One region of the Shewanella sp. SR43-4 genome, then DNA from elsewhere that is predicted to be linked to it. Evidence: predicted binding sites of a transcription regulator. Region 1 holds the regulator's gene; the other holds the start of a gene.
The links. Region 1 encodes ArgR, which controls arginine synthesis, uptake and breakdown. Its sites were predicted from a motif close to ANTGAATANNTATTCANT; they were not measured.

Region 1 (8,357 bases):
CTGTGTCATCGCAGCTTTTTGTTGATGTGCCGCTAAAGAGCGAGCATTGTCTGCAGCAACATAGGTCACCATAAATGGAAAGCTAGTGTTTACTTGTTTTTTTAACTCACTCACTAACGCCGCAAACACGCCTTGGCCACGTTTTGACTCTTGAATCCAAACCGGCCCATATTGACACGAATTGGTCGTCGATAAAGCTTGCCCAGCCAACTCAGCGAACTTAATCTTTTGAATAATATGGCGATACAATGGTTGCGCGGAAAAAAATGACCATCTTGCCGCCATCACATAACCAATAATTTGCCCTTGCTCTTCTGCCACCATAAACCAATGTTGATTAATTAGCTGACCCACCTCACTTTTGGTGAATGAATGAGCATGTAATTGGTTATCTGAACCAGACAACTCATCATCTACATGAGCACGCTCTAACTGCACAATGGCAGTAACATCGGTGAATAACGCCTTACGGATAATAAATGACAATGATTATTCCTTTGGATCTGAATGGGGAGGTTGCTTCTTAGCCCATTCTATCACTAGCGCAACAGGCAGCGGAGACATAATTAATGTTCCTACGCCAATGAGCAATGCAATCACCAACATACCACTGACTTGCTGACCTATATCGCTTTGCCAATATAAGCCTACGCCCACCAGCAACATAATTAAGCCGATGATATGCAACACTTTGACTAATTTAATCATTTGACTCTCTTTAGTTCGTTAAATAATGTTCATTAATCCAAAAACTGACAATTATTTACTCTTTTATTAATGCTCAAGTAGTAGAATAGCGCCAATTTTTTCGTATTTGGAACCCTCTCAGCATGATAAAGCATATTCTCGGCGCCGCAGTTATAGTTATAGGCCTTAGTGCTTGCCAAAGTCCATCGGCCACTGTCTCAAATGAACAATTAATTGGTACTTGGCATGTCGACACCGTCCTCGACACTCCAACCATTAATAATAGTCCTGCAACGTTAGTTTTTGCCGCAGATGGCGAGTTAACAGGTAACAACAGTTGTAATCAGTTTTTTGGCAGTTATGCCCAGCAAGGTAACTTTTTACAGCTGGCACCAGCAGGCACTACCATGAAAGCCTGCGTTGACAGCTTTATGAGCCAAGAAGCCGAGTTGATGCAAGCTATTTCATTAGTACAACAAGTTGATTTCTCAAAAGGAAAACTTAATCTATTGTCAGAAAAGGGTGATACTCTATTGGTACTGACAAGACAATCATCGCCATTATCTTAATCATTTATTGCTTAAATGAGTCACAGAACTAACACAAGTGTCAGCTTAAAGTTCCACGACAAAATGAATTTTTATTCAATAAATTTGATTTTTTCTTGACTTAATAAGTCAATCTATTCAAAATGTGCTAGATTTTTGAATAACAAATATAAGATGAAATATCATTATGCCAGCGACAAGAAATCAGGATGAGCTCGTACGAACTTTTAAATCGATTCTCAAAGAAGAACGTTTTGGAAGCCAGAGCGAGATTGTTAATGCGCTTCAAACCGAAGGATTCGGTAATATTAATCAATCTAAAGTATCGCGTATGCTCAGCAAATTTGGTGCTGTTCGTACTCGTAACGCCAAGCAAGAGATGGTCTATTGCCTGCCTGCAGAGCTAGGCGTTCCAACTGCGGGTAGCCCAGTTAAGAATTTAGTGCTAGATGTTGATCATAACCAAGCCATGATAGTGGTAAGAACCAGTCCAGGTGCAGCACAATTAATTGCTCGTTTGCTGGATTCAATAGGTAAACCTGAAGGGATATTAGGTACCATTGCTGGCGATGATACGATTTTCATTTGCCCTGCAAGTATAAAAACTATTGATGATACCTTAGAGACCGTTAGATCTTTATTCAATTATAGTGAATAAAATATCACTATAAAAAAAGCAATGCCATGGCATTGCTTTTTTTTTTGCTTAACGCGGGTGGTTACGCATCATCGAATTGGGTTAAAAAATCTAATGATGGCACAAAGAATGATGATCCGGTCAACGCTTTGGTAAACAACATTAAATGATCATGATTTCCATGGCCATCACCGTGCACCATACTGCGAAGCATTTGTTCAAAATGTTCTGGAGTGCGGCACACAGAAATAAAAATCAGCCCTTGCTCTCGAATCGAACCATAAGGCATGCTTTGACGCAGGATTTCTAATGAATTACCTTGCGCATCTTTTAAATTAACTCGCTTGGTATGACTGGTTAATGGCTTATCTTCCGACTCATATTCAATATCATCAACTTTAGTTCGACCAAAAATATCTTCTTGTTTTTTCAGTGGTAAACGATGCCATTTACTTAAGTTATGCATGTATTTTTGTACATGAACATAACTACCAGAGGCAAACGCTTTATCTTCATTACCAACCAATGCAACCTCTTGACGATGGCGCCCCTTAGGGTTTTCGGTACCATCAACAAAACCGGTTAAATCACGGCTGTCCATAAAACGGAAACCACGCTCTTCATCAACGAGCTCAACCAAATCTTCAAACATTTGATTAATCTCATTTGCGACAAGATGTAAAATATCGTAACGGTCACAACGAATATGAATAAACAGATCATATTCCATTGCAGGTGCATCACGAATACCTTCATTCATAGCAGGAAAAGGTTTTAATAATGCTGGGCGCGCATCAGGATAAAAGGTATCCCAAAAATTAGCACCAATACCGACAAAGCCATTAAAAGCACTGTCTGCATATTGATCTGTGAGCTCATAGATGTATTGCGCCACATTAGCAATAGATGGACGTAACTGATCTTCAACACCATCATTGGCATTAAACATCAGGTACACACTGTGTAAATTACCTTCTGCGCAAATCCCTAACTGTTCACGAGGCATAGCTTGGTTATCCATATTAACTTGATCCACCTTAATACTAAATGTCGGCCTAAATGGTGATAATTTAACGCATTGAACTCATTAGAGAGCGATTCACATATCGTCTTAGTTTAGCTAATGATTAACTAACAATGAGCTTATCTTAATCAAATATAAATTACTTGAAGTGTACTCACATTTAGCTGATTTGTATCACCTATTGCACTCATATTCTCTCAAGTAAAAGATTGAACAGCTGTTTTAATAGATGGCTCACTCAACTCAAGTTATAGGATATTCTTCGTTAGCCGAAATCATAATATTGAGCTTATTGACTCTCAAACTTGTCATTTATTTGATTAACAGACCCACACTTTTATGACTGCATGCTGCAAGTAATGGTGTATTTTAAATTAAAGCAGCACAGTGGGCTAGACAGTAAACGGTTTTATAACAGGTTATGATTCAAGTCTGATGTTAACAATTATGCTCCACATTAAGATGACCATAGCAATCGTTAATTAAAAATGACTAGCGGATGTGGCGCAATGTGAATATCAACTCGTTGGCCAGGTATTAGTGTCGTTGATTGACTACTTACATCCAAGATATCAGCGCCAACTTTCACTTGATAATGGCATACAGTACCCAAAAAATGCCTTTCAACAATACAGCCACGACCATTGGTATTAGGATGAACTTCAATTTGCTGCGGTCGTAATAATACTTGCCCTTGGCTTCCAATCGGCCAAGGTAATTTTTCAGTACTATTAAGATTTCCAAGAGCATAATCAACTTGATAACTCGTGGTTACAGTAACAGGTAAATAATTACCCGCGCCGAGGAAATCAGCCACGTAGCGCTCTTTTGGCGAACGGTACAAGGTTTCCGCTTTACCATGTTGAATAATGGCGCCATCTTTAAATAATGCCAGCTTATCTGCAAAGACAAATGCCTCATCTTTACTGTGTGTCACAAACACCGCACTCACATTTCGCTTTTTTAATATGGCACGAATTTCCAGCATCATCTCGTTACGTACTTGCGCATCAATATTGGAAAAAGGTTCATCAAGTAATAATAATTCAGGTTGATATGCTAAGGCTCGCGCAATTGAAACTCGCTGCTGCTGTCCGCCAGATAATTCATGAGGATAACGAGATGACAAGCCAGTTAATTTAACCAGATCAAGCATCTCATCCAACCGAGTAAGGCGCTCCTTTGCATTAAGATTTTTAACGCCAAATAAAATATTATCCGCCACGGTTAAATGTGGAAATAAAGCATAGTCCTGAAAAATCATCCCGACACCACGTTGCTCACTGGCAACAAACACGTCATCACTGCTCATCACCTGGCCACTAATACTGATACTGCCTTGGCTAATGGTTTGCAAACCTGCAATCACGCGCAGCAGTGTGGTTTTTCCGCAACCACTGGGGCCTAATAATGCGACAATTTCGCCTTGCTGCAAGGTAAGATCTAAATGACGCAAAATCACTTGACCTTGATAATCACTACAGATATTTTCAATGGTTAAGGTTGACATAATTAGCCTTGTTGCTCCAAGGAGCGATTAAGATAAATCAATGGAACAAGCCCGACTAACACAATAACAATCGCGGCTAATGCACCATGTTCAAGCTTTTCATCTGAGACAAACTGAAACACATAAGTGGCTAAGTTTTCAAATCCAATGGGGCGTAATAATAATGCTGCGGGCAACTCTTTCATACTTTCAATAAACACCAACAATGCCCCGGCAAAAATCCCTTTACGCAATAACGGTAAATGAACCCGCCAAAGCAGTTGCAATGGGGTTTGACCCAAGGTAATACATGCCATGTCCAAAGAAGGCGAAATGCGCTTATAACTGTTCTCTAAACTACCGATAGATATGGCAATAAAACGTACACAAAAAGCAAAAATCAGAGCGAACACGCTGCCGGTCAATAACAATCCCGGTCCACGTTCACCCAGCCAATCGTAAACATCGTTAATCGCAAAATCAATAAATGTCAGTGGAACCAAAACACCAATTGCTAGGACTGTGCCCGGCAATGCATAACCAGTAGAACTGAGTCTAGAAGGAAGATAATCACTTTTACGCGGACTGACTCGACGGACAAACATCAATATCAGTGATAACAGCATACACACGGCACTCACGATAGCGGCAATGTATAAGCTGTTAAGGCTATATTGCCAAAAACGTGTATCCCAACTCTCGTTAAAATAATCAATGGCATAAACACATAACACGGTAAAAGGCAGCAAGAAGGCAAGAAATAACAATAAAGTGCAGTAGCCTAGCGCAATCCAGGCCTTAGTTGATGACAACACATATCGATCGGCTTCATTGAAGGATGATTGTTTTTGAAATAATTGTTGTTTGCGACGGGCAAACCGTTCAACACCTATCATAGAGAACACCACCAGCAACATAATTGCCGATAATTTAGCGGCAGCCGTTAAACTGCCATAGCCAAGCCATGTGTCGTAAACGGCTGTGGTTAGAGTAGGAACGGCAAAATAGCTTACAGTGGCAAAGTCTGCTGCGGTTTCCATAGCCACTAGGGCAACGCCAACAGCTAAAGCAGGCCTTGCCATGGGTAATGCCAGTCGCCAAAAACTGCGCCACGGACTGCACCCCATTACCCGAGATGCATACAATAAACTTGATGATTGCTCCATAAAAGCGGTGCGGGCTAATAAGTAAATATAAGGGAATAGTACTAACGACAGTATTATTGCCGCTCCGCCGAGGCTGCGTATCGCGGGGAAATAATAATCATGGGGTGATTGCCATTCAAACCAATCCCTTAGTGTACGTTGCACTGGGCCGGCATAATCGAGCATATCAGTATAAACATAAGCAACAATATAAGCTGGCATGGCTAATGGAAGCAGTAATAGCCACTGAAAGTATCGTCGAAAAGGAAAGTCACAGCGGGCAATTACCCACGCAGCAGGAATAGCTAATAGCAGCGAGCCGAGTCCAACCAACAACATCAGTAATAAGCTATTGGCTATGTATGTCGGCAACACTGTATTAAATAAATGGCTAAATACAGCTTCGTCAGGAAGAGTGGATTGCACTATTAAGGCAATCAGCGGCAATATTAATATTACCGCGATAAAATAACCAGTAAGCGACCAGCCTCTGGTTAGGCCTAAAATCATAAATAATACCGAGTTAACTCAGCGCACCCAACTCATTTTATCAATACTATTAATCGTAGCAATAGTGCGCTAAAAATGGTTACGTGCGCTTGGCTTGGAGGTTGATCGTCTATTGAGGATCGCCATAATTACAGGTCAAATTTCACTTCGTCGAGTAATTTAACTGCCGCTTGGTGGTATTCTGCCAACTTATAAATCGGTAAGCTGTCGGCCTTAAAATCACCCCATGAGGCCACTAATTCAGACGGAGCCACATCAGCCTTTACCGGATATTCCATATTCACTTCAGCATACATTTTTTGCGCGACATCTGAGGTAAGGAATTCCATTAATTTAATGGCATTGTCTTTATGAGGAGCATGTTTGGCTAATGCCATTCCTGATACGTTGACATGAGCACCACGGTTCTTTTGATTAGGGAAATTAATATCGACAGCTTGTGCCCAGCTTTTCTGGTTTTTATCCATTAACATATTGCCGTAGTAATAGCTGTTACCGATAGCGATATCACACAAGCCTTCTTTAACGGCTAGTACTTGATCACGATCATTACCCTGAGGCTTACGGGCTAAATTAGCTTTGACCCCTTGTAGCCAGGTTTTCGTTTTCGCTTCACCATCATGAGCGATCATTGAGGCTACTAATGCGATGTTATAAGGGTGTTTACCACTGCGAGTACAAATTTTACCTTTGTATTCAGCTAAGGCTAAGTCCTCGTAATCAATATCAATTTTACCAGTACGATCTTTAGAAGAATATAAATTACGCACCCGCATAGTGAGTGCAAACCAATTATGTTGTTGTGAGCGATATTGAGACGGAATATTATGGTCGATAATGTTGCTTTGGACCGGTGAAACAAGATCTTTATCCACCAACTCCATCAAGCGAGAAAAGTCTGATGTCAGCACTACGTCAGCAGGGGATAAACGACCTTCACGCGCTATCCGTTCAGCAATGCCATCTTTAGCAAATACGACATTAACGTCGATACCACTTTGTTGGGTAAATTTTTCAACAATGGGCTCAATCAGGAAAGCTTGGCGATAAGAATAAACCGTTAATGCCTCTGCGGCACTGACCGAAGAAGCCACACAAGCCAAACCTAATAATGCGACACTTTTTAGCAATTTCATTAATCAACGCTCCCTAATTGAAACAATATTGCGCCATCGCCGACGCGATTGATAATGGTTATCAATTGCGATAGGGTAAGTGATCATCTTCAAAGGAGCAAGTGCTGTTTCACTCGGGGCAGTGAATTTTCAAGCGGGGGAAGCAATGACCACAAAAATCAGTGAGCACTGTTGAGGCTCTGCCATCACGGCATTAATGGTTATGATTGATGCTATTACCAATATTTTTCGACTGTTATTTGTCCAGGAGCGCGTCGAAGATTTTTTGCTAATCCTTTTTCCACTAAAGCGATTTGAGCATCCGTTATCATGCCAGGGTTACCGCAGATCATCACTTGAGAATGCTCAGCATTTATCCCTAACCCCGCTTTCTGTTCAATTAATCCGCTGCTAATACCATCGGGAATACGACATGATAAAGCATTAGGATAATCTTCACGGGTCACAATAGGAATAAATACAAACTGCTGTGGATGCAGTTCAATAAACTGCTGGATGGTCTCTAAATAAGCAAGATCTTCACCAAGGCGAACACCATAAACGAGCACGACCTTTTCAAAACGTTGCCAAGGCCCATCAGTTGCCAGCATTGAGATAAAAGGTCCGACTGCGGTGCCTGTGGCAAAAAACCACAAATGTTTACCTTGCAAAGCACCATTTGGCACCTCGTCTAGAGTCATAAACCCTGTTGCTTTAGACGTCACTTCAATAGAGTCTCCTGGGGTTAATGCTTGTAGATCTGGAGACAGCAGCCCGTCCTCTACCGCAACAGCAAGCACTTCGACATAGTCCTTACCTGGGGGATTCACCAATGAATATGCACGAGCAACACGCTTTTCATCTCGTATTTGGCTGAGCTTTATAAATTGACCAGCGATAAAAGGTTCGACATCAGCTTTGATCCGCAGTGAAAATAATTTGTCATTCCAATCAATGCGTTCAATTACTTTACCCGTAGTCCACATAGTCACGATCCTTTCACTGAGAGCCAATCTTAATCATAAGAGACTACGTCGCTTGAGTCACGCTTTGTGATTCATCTTTAGCAAGCTTATCTTGCTTAAACTGCGCTAACCCTTGCTGTATCAGTTCATATGTTTTATCCACACCAGCGGCTATATCACCTTCTAACACCTTTAAACCAGACAATATATCGCTAGCCTCTTTAAAGCCTTGATCTA
Region 2 (8,357 bases), on a different contig from region 1:
TAGGTGCGCTTGCGGGCTCAAAACCTGAACAAGACTTTCTGCATTTAGGCGTTGAGCTGAAAACGATCCCGATTGATCATAACGGCAAACCACTAGAAACGACTTATGTTACTGTGGCCCCACTGACGAATATTCAAGGCATGACTTGGGAGAATAGTCTGGTTTATCATAAATTGCAGAGAGTGTTATGGGTTCCTGTTGAAGGTGAACGGAGTATTCCTGTTGGACAAAGACGCATAGGCACACCCATACTGTGGCAACCCAACAGAGATCAAGCCAGACAGTTACAACAAGATTGGGAAGAGATAATGGAGCTTATTGCCTTAGGCAAGGTGGATAAAATTAGCGCCCGTCATGGAGAGGTACTGCAATTACGACCAAAAGCGGCTAATAGCAAAGCACTCACAGAAAGCATCGCCGAAGATGGCAGTATACAATTATCCAATCCTCGAGGGTTTTACCTTAAAATTAACTTTACGCAACAGATCTTAGCTAATGCATTCTCATAATCTGCCACAATCACAACCCTGACTATGATTATTAATATCGAAAAAACTTGTACTACTGCAGCAGTTTCTTCACTTCTATTGATCTAAATCAGAAATAAAATATCACAAGTAAGCAAAATTTCTATAGACTACCCCTCTTATATACTAAGTCATTTAGGCAACCACATTCTCCGTGAAAGCACGCCGTCAAACACAAAAATTATTGTTCGCTATTTTTGCCTGGTGTGTAGCAATGGCTTCTTTCGTTTTTTTTCGTTACTCACAATCATCGCAACTACCTGAGTGGGCAGTTGGAAGTGCCGATTTAGCCACACTTGCTGTGATGATGGGCATTGTATTTGGCTGTTTGCATTGGATGTCGAACCTGATTGCTGACTTTAGCGCCATCAGTCGTTTACCTTATTTATTTTCAGTCGTATTTAAAGGCTTGTTTCTATTACTCGGGGCGACGACCTTAGCGTATGTGACACAATTTTTAAACATGTGGGCCATAGAGAATCACATGGTGACATTGCGGCAAATGCTTACGGTGCAAATTATTTACAGCCCATCATTCCAAGCATTAGTGGTTTATCTTGTTGTGGTGCGGGTCAGCTTAGCTTTTATTGAACAAATGTCGCTGTTGGTAGGCCCAAAAGTATTACTGAATATTGGCATGGGTAAATATCACAAGCCACGTTATGAGCAACAATTGTTCTTGTTTATCGATATGGTGTCATCAACCGCTCATGCAGAAACGTTAGGTGACTATCGCTTTAGCCGCTTGATTCAAGACAGCTTTAGTATGCTTGCAGATACGGTGACCGATAATGAAGCGGAAATTTATCGCTATATGGGTGATGCAGTATTGATCCACTGGCCGTTAGAACAAGGCATTAAACATGACCGTTGCATGAATATCTATTTTGAGTTTTGTCAGCAACTTCAGTGGCAGAGAAAATACTTTGAACAGCAATATGGTTTTGTGCCCAAATTCAAAGCAGCAGCCCACTGTGGCCAAGTTGTCGCCGCAGTTGTTGGTGTTCATAAGCAAGAAATTAGTTTCTTTAGTGATGTATTAAACACTCTGGCTCGACTGCAAGATCAATGTAACCCACTCGGTCAAAGAATGTTACTCTCAGGGGATGTAGTGCATCGACTTGAACAGCAAAATAGCCAGTATCAACTGACTGACTTAGGGCCTATTATGCTAAAGGGTAAAAAGCATCCAACTGAAGTGTATGGTGTTGCTCCAATAAAATAACTCCCTCTGCTAGTTGAAGTCAGTTAATAACAAAAATGGCAAGTATTACGACTTGCCATTTATTGAGGCTTCAACATTCTCCAAATGAGTCTCTAACCGATCTTATTCGGTAACACTTGTGCTAACAGCTTTTTCTGAATGGCCAAACCTAAGGTTCTGAACGTTGAAATACGACTGGTAGTTTGACGCCAAACTAAACCGATATCACGGTAAGGGGCTTCGCCAGGTGGATCGATAGCAACCAGATCGGTATCCGTTAATATCCCTGTATCAATAGCCATTTGGGGTAAAAATGTAGTACCAAGTTTACTGTTTACCATCTGTACTAAAGTATGCAGACTCGTGGCAGCAAAGGGATTAATTTTGGCACTATCACCCAATTGGCATGCTGTTATTGCGTGTCCGGTAATACAATGTTCAGCTTGGAGTAAAAAAATACTTTCATCAGGCATTTTTTGGTAGTCGATAGGTTGCACTAATTGTTGCGATACCTCTTTATGCATTACCATTTTAAACGGATCAATACCGACTTTCATACTATGAAAACCACTCGTGTCCACGGGTAACGCCAATATCAATAGATCTAACTCACCTTTGGCTAACGCATCCAACAAACGCTCAGTGGTATCTTCTTTTAATAACAAGCTGAGTTTGGGATAATCTTGCTGGCATAATTTAACCACTCGACTGAGTAAGAATGGCGCTATGGTCGGAATACACCCTAAGCGGATCTCTCCAGTCATGGGTTCGCCTTGATTTTTAACTAACTCAACTAAGTCATCGACATCGGTTAAAATATTGCGAGCTCGCTCAACCACTTCTTCGCCAATAGCAGTAAACATAAAGGATTTATGATCGCGTTCAATTAACTGGTAACCCAGTTGCTCTTCAAGGTTTTGAATCCCACTTGATAATGTTGATTGGCTCACAAAGCATATCTTGGCAGCGCGATTAAAATTTTGTTCTTGATGTAAATGAACTAAATAATAAAGGTTTTTAAGGCTAGGAAGATTTTTCATATAAACGATTACCCTTATCTATGTTAATTCAAATAGTGAATTAAATAAGCCAAAAAAACAAGACATCAATGGGCTAATCGAAATAAAGGCCCATAAAAAATGCCCCTTAAATAAGAGGCACTTAAACAGCATGACTTTCAGCACTCGTCTAGGTATTTATCTAAACAGATAGTGACTAGCATAATGGAAATTACGCTTTTGCTTCCAAGTATACTTTCAACTGTTGTAAATCTTTGGCAGCATGCTCAACGATTGCAGCAAGCCATACCTTGTGTTCGGTTTCCCATTTAGCTTCTTCACCGTGTTGTAATAACTGTGAAAATTGCTGAATGCGTTTCAGGCCAACAGACCCTGCTGCACCTTTAAATTTATGAGCTTCTGCACATAAGGTGTCTTTATCATTTGCATCACCCGCTTTCACTAGGCTGCTGATATATTCAGGCATTAGCTGCTCGAATAACACGACGCTTTTCAATAACGTTCCAGCTCCAATGGCACTGATATATTGCTCAAGCGTATTGAGATCCAATATTGAGTCTAACTGCGTTGTGGCCATTAAGGCACCTCTATCAAATATAACGCTATAAAGTTATAAATATGATACCGAGTAAAATACCCTATGCAAGGCTTGCTAATATTTAACCGCTATTTAATGACAAAATATCACATTTTTTCAACATAACTACTCAACTGGTATTACCAATGTTTAAAAATACCTCACATTGATAATTTTTCAGCCAAATTTTTAGTGATAATAGTTATCACTCCTATATAACATCACAAAAATCGACCTAAATGTTGAACCTATTTGATTGCCAATAATCGACCCGCAGCGATCACTCGCCCCAAGAGGTTTTAGGTTGGCTAGCGATTAATGCACTGCCTTGCCCACCAAATTCACGTAACTCGTTTACGATCGCAACCAAGCCATCCCAGCGAAAAGCACACCAATCTGGGGCGAGTAAGATTGGTTTTTTGGCATAAGCAGTTACCCGATGAAAGATAATATTTTTTGGAGTATGTCGAATAAGTTTTGCAGCTTCAGCGGCATACTCTTCAAGGGTCAATAATGGCATAGCATTATAACGCCATTGCTTCGCCATCGTACTGCCTTCAACAACATGTAAAGGATGTAATTTAAGTCCATCTACACCAATGCCTAATACAGTTTGTAAGCTATTAAAATAGTCAATCGACGTTTCGCCTGGGAGCCCTAATATCAAATGAGTACACACTTTAATGCCTCTAGCGCGGGCATTTTTTACCGTCCGACGATATTCGCATAACAGATGGCCACGATTAATCCGCTTTAAAGTATGATCATTGGCGGTTTGTAAGCCTAATTCTAGCCATACTTCTATCCCTCGTTGTTGATACTCAACCAGTAAATCAATTACTTGATCAGGAACACAATCAGGACGAGTACCAATATGTAACCCTACAATATCGCTATCCTCCAGCGCTTGATCATATTTTTGCTTAAGCACTTCATACTCATCATAAGTACTAGTGTAAGCTTGAAAATAAGCAATATATTTAGCTGTGGGTGCAGTATTTATATTCACCGAAGAAGTACATTTTTTTGCTGATTGCGCACGTACTTTGCCTTCAGTTAATTGTATCGCTATCGGTTGTTCTCTACCTCGTTCACCACTGAATGAGGCAACGTTGCAAAAAGTACACCCTCCCACCCCTAAGGTGCCATCACGATTAGGACAAGTAAATTGGGCATCAATGGTTAATTTTTTTACCCTTTGTCCATATAGACGTTTGCAATACAGGCCAAACGTATTTACGTAGTCATCTAAACCCAAAATACAGTCTCATTATTACGCCAAAGTTCGCCAGTGTAGTCAGTCGATAAACACCTGTCTTGGTGCTAAATCAATAAAACAGTCTATTAACTCAAGCGAGTTATAAACTTATGTACAAACTAAATAACGTTTAAAACAATTTAGTTTATTTACATCGACAAAAAGTGAATATTTACTCATTTATAATAATTTTTTACCCAAAGACTGTGTTTGAAATAAAATTCATTATTTTTGTTTCAAAAACAATTAACCGCTATTGTTACAAAAAGGTAATCAGTAATTTAATTTTTTTCTAAAATTCTTTTTATTCAGAACGTTATAGCGCTAAAAACACAGTTTACGTTAACGTAAACTTGACAGCTTATTACCTTTTTCTAGTAATTATATTTCAGTTTGTTGCATTTTTTTGGTTTGACCTTTATGCATTCTCGGTTTAATTTGGATGGTTCGGGTGCATATCTATGGATATTCTTCAAATTTACCCCGAGTCGTATCTAGTAGAGGTTTAGGGGGTTTTTTGTATGAGCTTGTATCATCCCAGTTTTGAGCGTGACAATTGCGGATTTGGTTTGATTGCACAAATGGACGGAGACGCGAGTCACCGTATTGTGCGTACCGCGATTCATGGTCTCGATCGAATGAAGCATCGTGGTGGTATTGCAGCTGACGGACGCACAGGTGATGGCTGTGGTTTATTAATGCAAATGCCTACAGATTTTTTTGAAGCGATTGCGGCTGAAAATGATTGGCATTTAAGCCGCAAATTTGCGGTGGGTATGCTATTTCTTAGCCAAGATGAGCAACGCGCTGATGAAGCGAAGTTCATTTTAGAAAAAGAACTACAAAGAGAAACGTTAAGTGTCGCTGGCTGGCGTAAAGTTCCGATCAATCCAGATGTTCTGGGGGAGATTGGCCGGAAAAGCTTGCCACAAATCTATCAAGTATTGATTAACGCGCCAGTGGGATGGCGTGAGAAAGATCTTGAACGTCGCTTATATATGGCTCGTCGCCGTCTTGAGCAACAAATAACAGATGATAAAGATTTTTATGTTGCTAGTCTTTCTGGGCAAGTCATAGTCTATAAAGGATTAATGATGCCAGCAGACCTGCCATCATTTTATACAGACTTAGCAGATATTCGTTTAAAAAGTGCGATTTGCTTATTTCACCAACGCTTCTCAACGAATACATCGCCAAAATGGCCATTAGCACAACCGTTTCGTTATCTCGCTCATAATGGTGAGATCAATACCATTACCGGCAACCGTCAATGGGCAAGAGCGCGTGCTTATAAATTCAACTCGCCTTTATTACCCGATTTACAACAAGCGGCCCCTTTTGTTAACGAAACCGGTTCAGACTCGTCTTCTTTAGATAACATGCTCGAAATGCTGTTATCCGGTGGCATGGATTTATACCGTGCGATGCGTTTGCTTATTCCACCAGCATGGCAATCTAATCCTGAAATGGATGACGAGTTAAAAGCTTTTTATGATTTTAACTCAATGCACATGGAGCCGTGGGACGGCCCTGCAGGCATTGTAATGACCAATGGTCGCCATGCTGCCTGTGCAGTTGATCGTAACGGCCTACGCCCTTCTCGCTACGTTATAACCAAGGATCGTATCCTCACCTTAGCGTCTGAAGTGGGAATTTGGGATTATTCCGCCGATGAAGTGATTGAAAAAGGCCGTGTTGGGCCTGGCGAGTTATTAGTCTTAGACACCTTAAATGGTCGCTTGTATCACTCATTTGAAATTGATAATGACCTAAAGCGTCGTCATCCTTACAAAGAGTGGATGGCTAAAAACAGTCAGACATTGATCCCTGCGGAGCAAATTGCGCCGACAAAACAAGGTTCAAGTGGCTTCGATGCCAAAACACTGCTGCAATATCAAAAACAGTTTGGTTTTACTCGTGAAGAATTAGAGCAAGTTATTTGGGTACTAGCCAGTAAAGGCGAAGAAGCCATTGGCTCAATGGGCGATGATACACCTATGGCTGTATTGTCGAAAAAGTCACGCTCCTTGTATGACTATTTCCGTCAAAAATTTGCTCAGGTGACTAACCCACCGATTGACCCCTTGCGTGAAAAACACGTAATGTCGCTCGCGACCTGTGTAGGACGTGAACAAAATCTTTTTAGCGAAACCACAGGTAATGCTTACCGAGTAATGTTTAATTCGCCAATTTTATTATTCAGCGATTTTAACCAATTACTTGGACTCGATAGCACTAACTATCGCGCCAATACAGTTGACTTGAACTACGATGCTCAAGAAACCTTAGAGCAGGCTATTCGTCGTATAACAGACGAAGCAGAACGCTTAGCGCGCAGTGGCACAACATTATTAGTCTTGTCTGATCGCGCGGTTGCAAAAAATGCTCAAGTGATCCCAGCCGCAATGGCTGTCGGAGCTGTGCAGCGACGTTTAGTCGATAAAAGTTTACGTTGCGACACTAACATTATTGTTGAAACCGCATCTGCTCGTGATCCACATCATTTTGCGGTACTAATCGGCTTTGGCGCAACAGCCATCTACCCTTACCTTGCATACGAATCTATTTCTGCGATGGCTAAATTACATCAGATAGATGATGTGACCCCATTAATGCTTAACTTCCGTTATGGCATTGAAAAAGGTTTGCGTAAAATCATGTCAAAAATGGGCATTAGTACCGTCGGATCATACCGTTGTAGCCAACAGTTTGAGGCCGTCGGTTTAGCCAGTGATGTGATTGAATTGTGCTTTAAAGGCGTAATCAGCCGTATTGAAGGGGTTAGTTTTAACCATATCGCCGATGACCAAAAAATACTCCATACTGCGGCCTATCGCGCCCATGTACCGCTACCACAAGGTGGCTTGCTTAAGTATGTTGAAGGCGGCGAATATCACTGCTTTAACCCAGATGTTGTCAATACCTTGCAAGCGTCACTAAAAGACAAAAACTACGCTGAGTATAAAAAGTTTACTCGCTTGGTTGATGATCGCCCAGTGGCAACGCTGCGCGATTTAATTGGCATTAAAGGCCAGCTTGACGCAGTTGAGCAAGAGACTGTTGAAGGCGCTGAAACACTTTACTCACGCTTTGACAGTGCTGCCATGAGTATTGGCGCATTAAGCCCTGAAGCCCATGAAGCATTAGCGGTTGCGATGAATCGTCTTGGCGGTCGCTCAAACTCAGGTGAAGGCGGAGAAGACGCGCGTCGTTTCAATAGCGAACGTAACTCAGCCATTAAGCAAATTGCATCTGGTCGATTTGGAGTGACAGCTCACTACCTGGTTAACGCTGATGTGCTGCAAATTAAAGTGGCACAAGGGGCAAAACCCGGTGAAGGTGGTCAGTTACCTGGTCATAAAGTGAGTGTGGAAATTGCCGGATTACGTCATGCACGTCCTGGTGTGACCCTCATTTCACCGCCACCACATCATGATATATATTCTATTGAAGATTTGGCTCAGCTGATTTTCGATTTAAAACAAATCAATCCAAAAGCCTTGGTGTCGGTCAAACTGGTTTCAGAACCAGGCGTGGGCACTATTGCAACGGGTGTCGCCAAAGCCTATGCCGATATGATCACCATATCGGGTTACGATGGCGGTACTGGTGCAAGCCCAATCACCTCAGTGAAATATGCTGGTTCTCCTTGGGAGCTCGGTTTAGCGGAAGTGCATCAGTCACTGGTAGAAAATGGCTTACGTCATAAAATTCGCTTACAAGTGGATGGCGGTTTAAAAACCGGTACTGATGTGATCAAAGCTGCATTACT

Region 2: gltB (glutamate synthase large subunit) is a predicted target of ArgR. The motif match lies at 5,036-5,053, and genes of this name have one in related genera.

The regions. Positions count from the first base shown of each region.
Region 1 is NZ_JACJEB010000001.1:37,846-46,202, forward strand. It holds gene H5123_RS00155 (GNAT family N-acetyltransferase) at 1-486, opposite strand, end outside; gene H5123_RS00160 (hypothetical protein) at 490-708, opposite strand; gene H5123_RS00165 (META domain-containing protein) at 831-1,256, shown strand; gene argR (transcriptional regulator ArgR) at 1,423-1,893, shown strand; gene H5123_RS00175 (Dyp-type peroxidase) at 1,955-2,893, opposite strand; gene H5123_RS00180 (ABC transporter ATP-binding protein) at 3,375-4,406, opposite strand; gene H5123_RS00185 (iron ABC transporter permease) at 4,409-6,040, opposite strand; gene H5123_RS00190 (Fe(3+) ABC transporter substrate-binding protein) at 6,169-7,176, opposite strand; gene H5123_RS00195 (ferredoxin--NADP reductase) at 7,392-8,141, opposite strand; gene H5123_RS00200 (DUF5610 domain-containing protein) at 8,185-8,357, opposite strand, start outside.
Region 2 is NZ_JACJEB010000011.1:41,905-50,261, reverse strand. It holds gene mutH (DNA mismatch repair endonuclease MutH) at 1-509, shown strand, start outside; gene H5123_RS13675 (adenylate/guanylate cyclase domain-containing protein) at 742-1,752, shown strand; gene oxyR (hydrogen peroxide-inducible genes transcriptional activator OxyR) at 1,845-2,771, opposite strand; gene H5123_RS13665 (Hpt domain-containing protein) at 2,962-3,327, opposite strand; gene H5123_RS13660 (TIGR01212 family radical SAM protein) at 3,608-4,585, opposite strand; gene gltB (glutamate synthase large subunit) at 5,107-8,357, shown strand, end outside.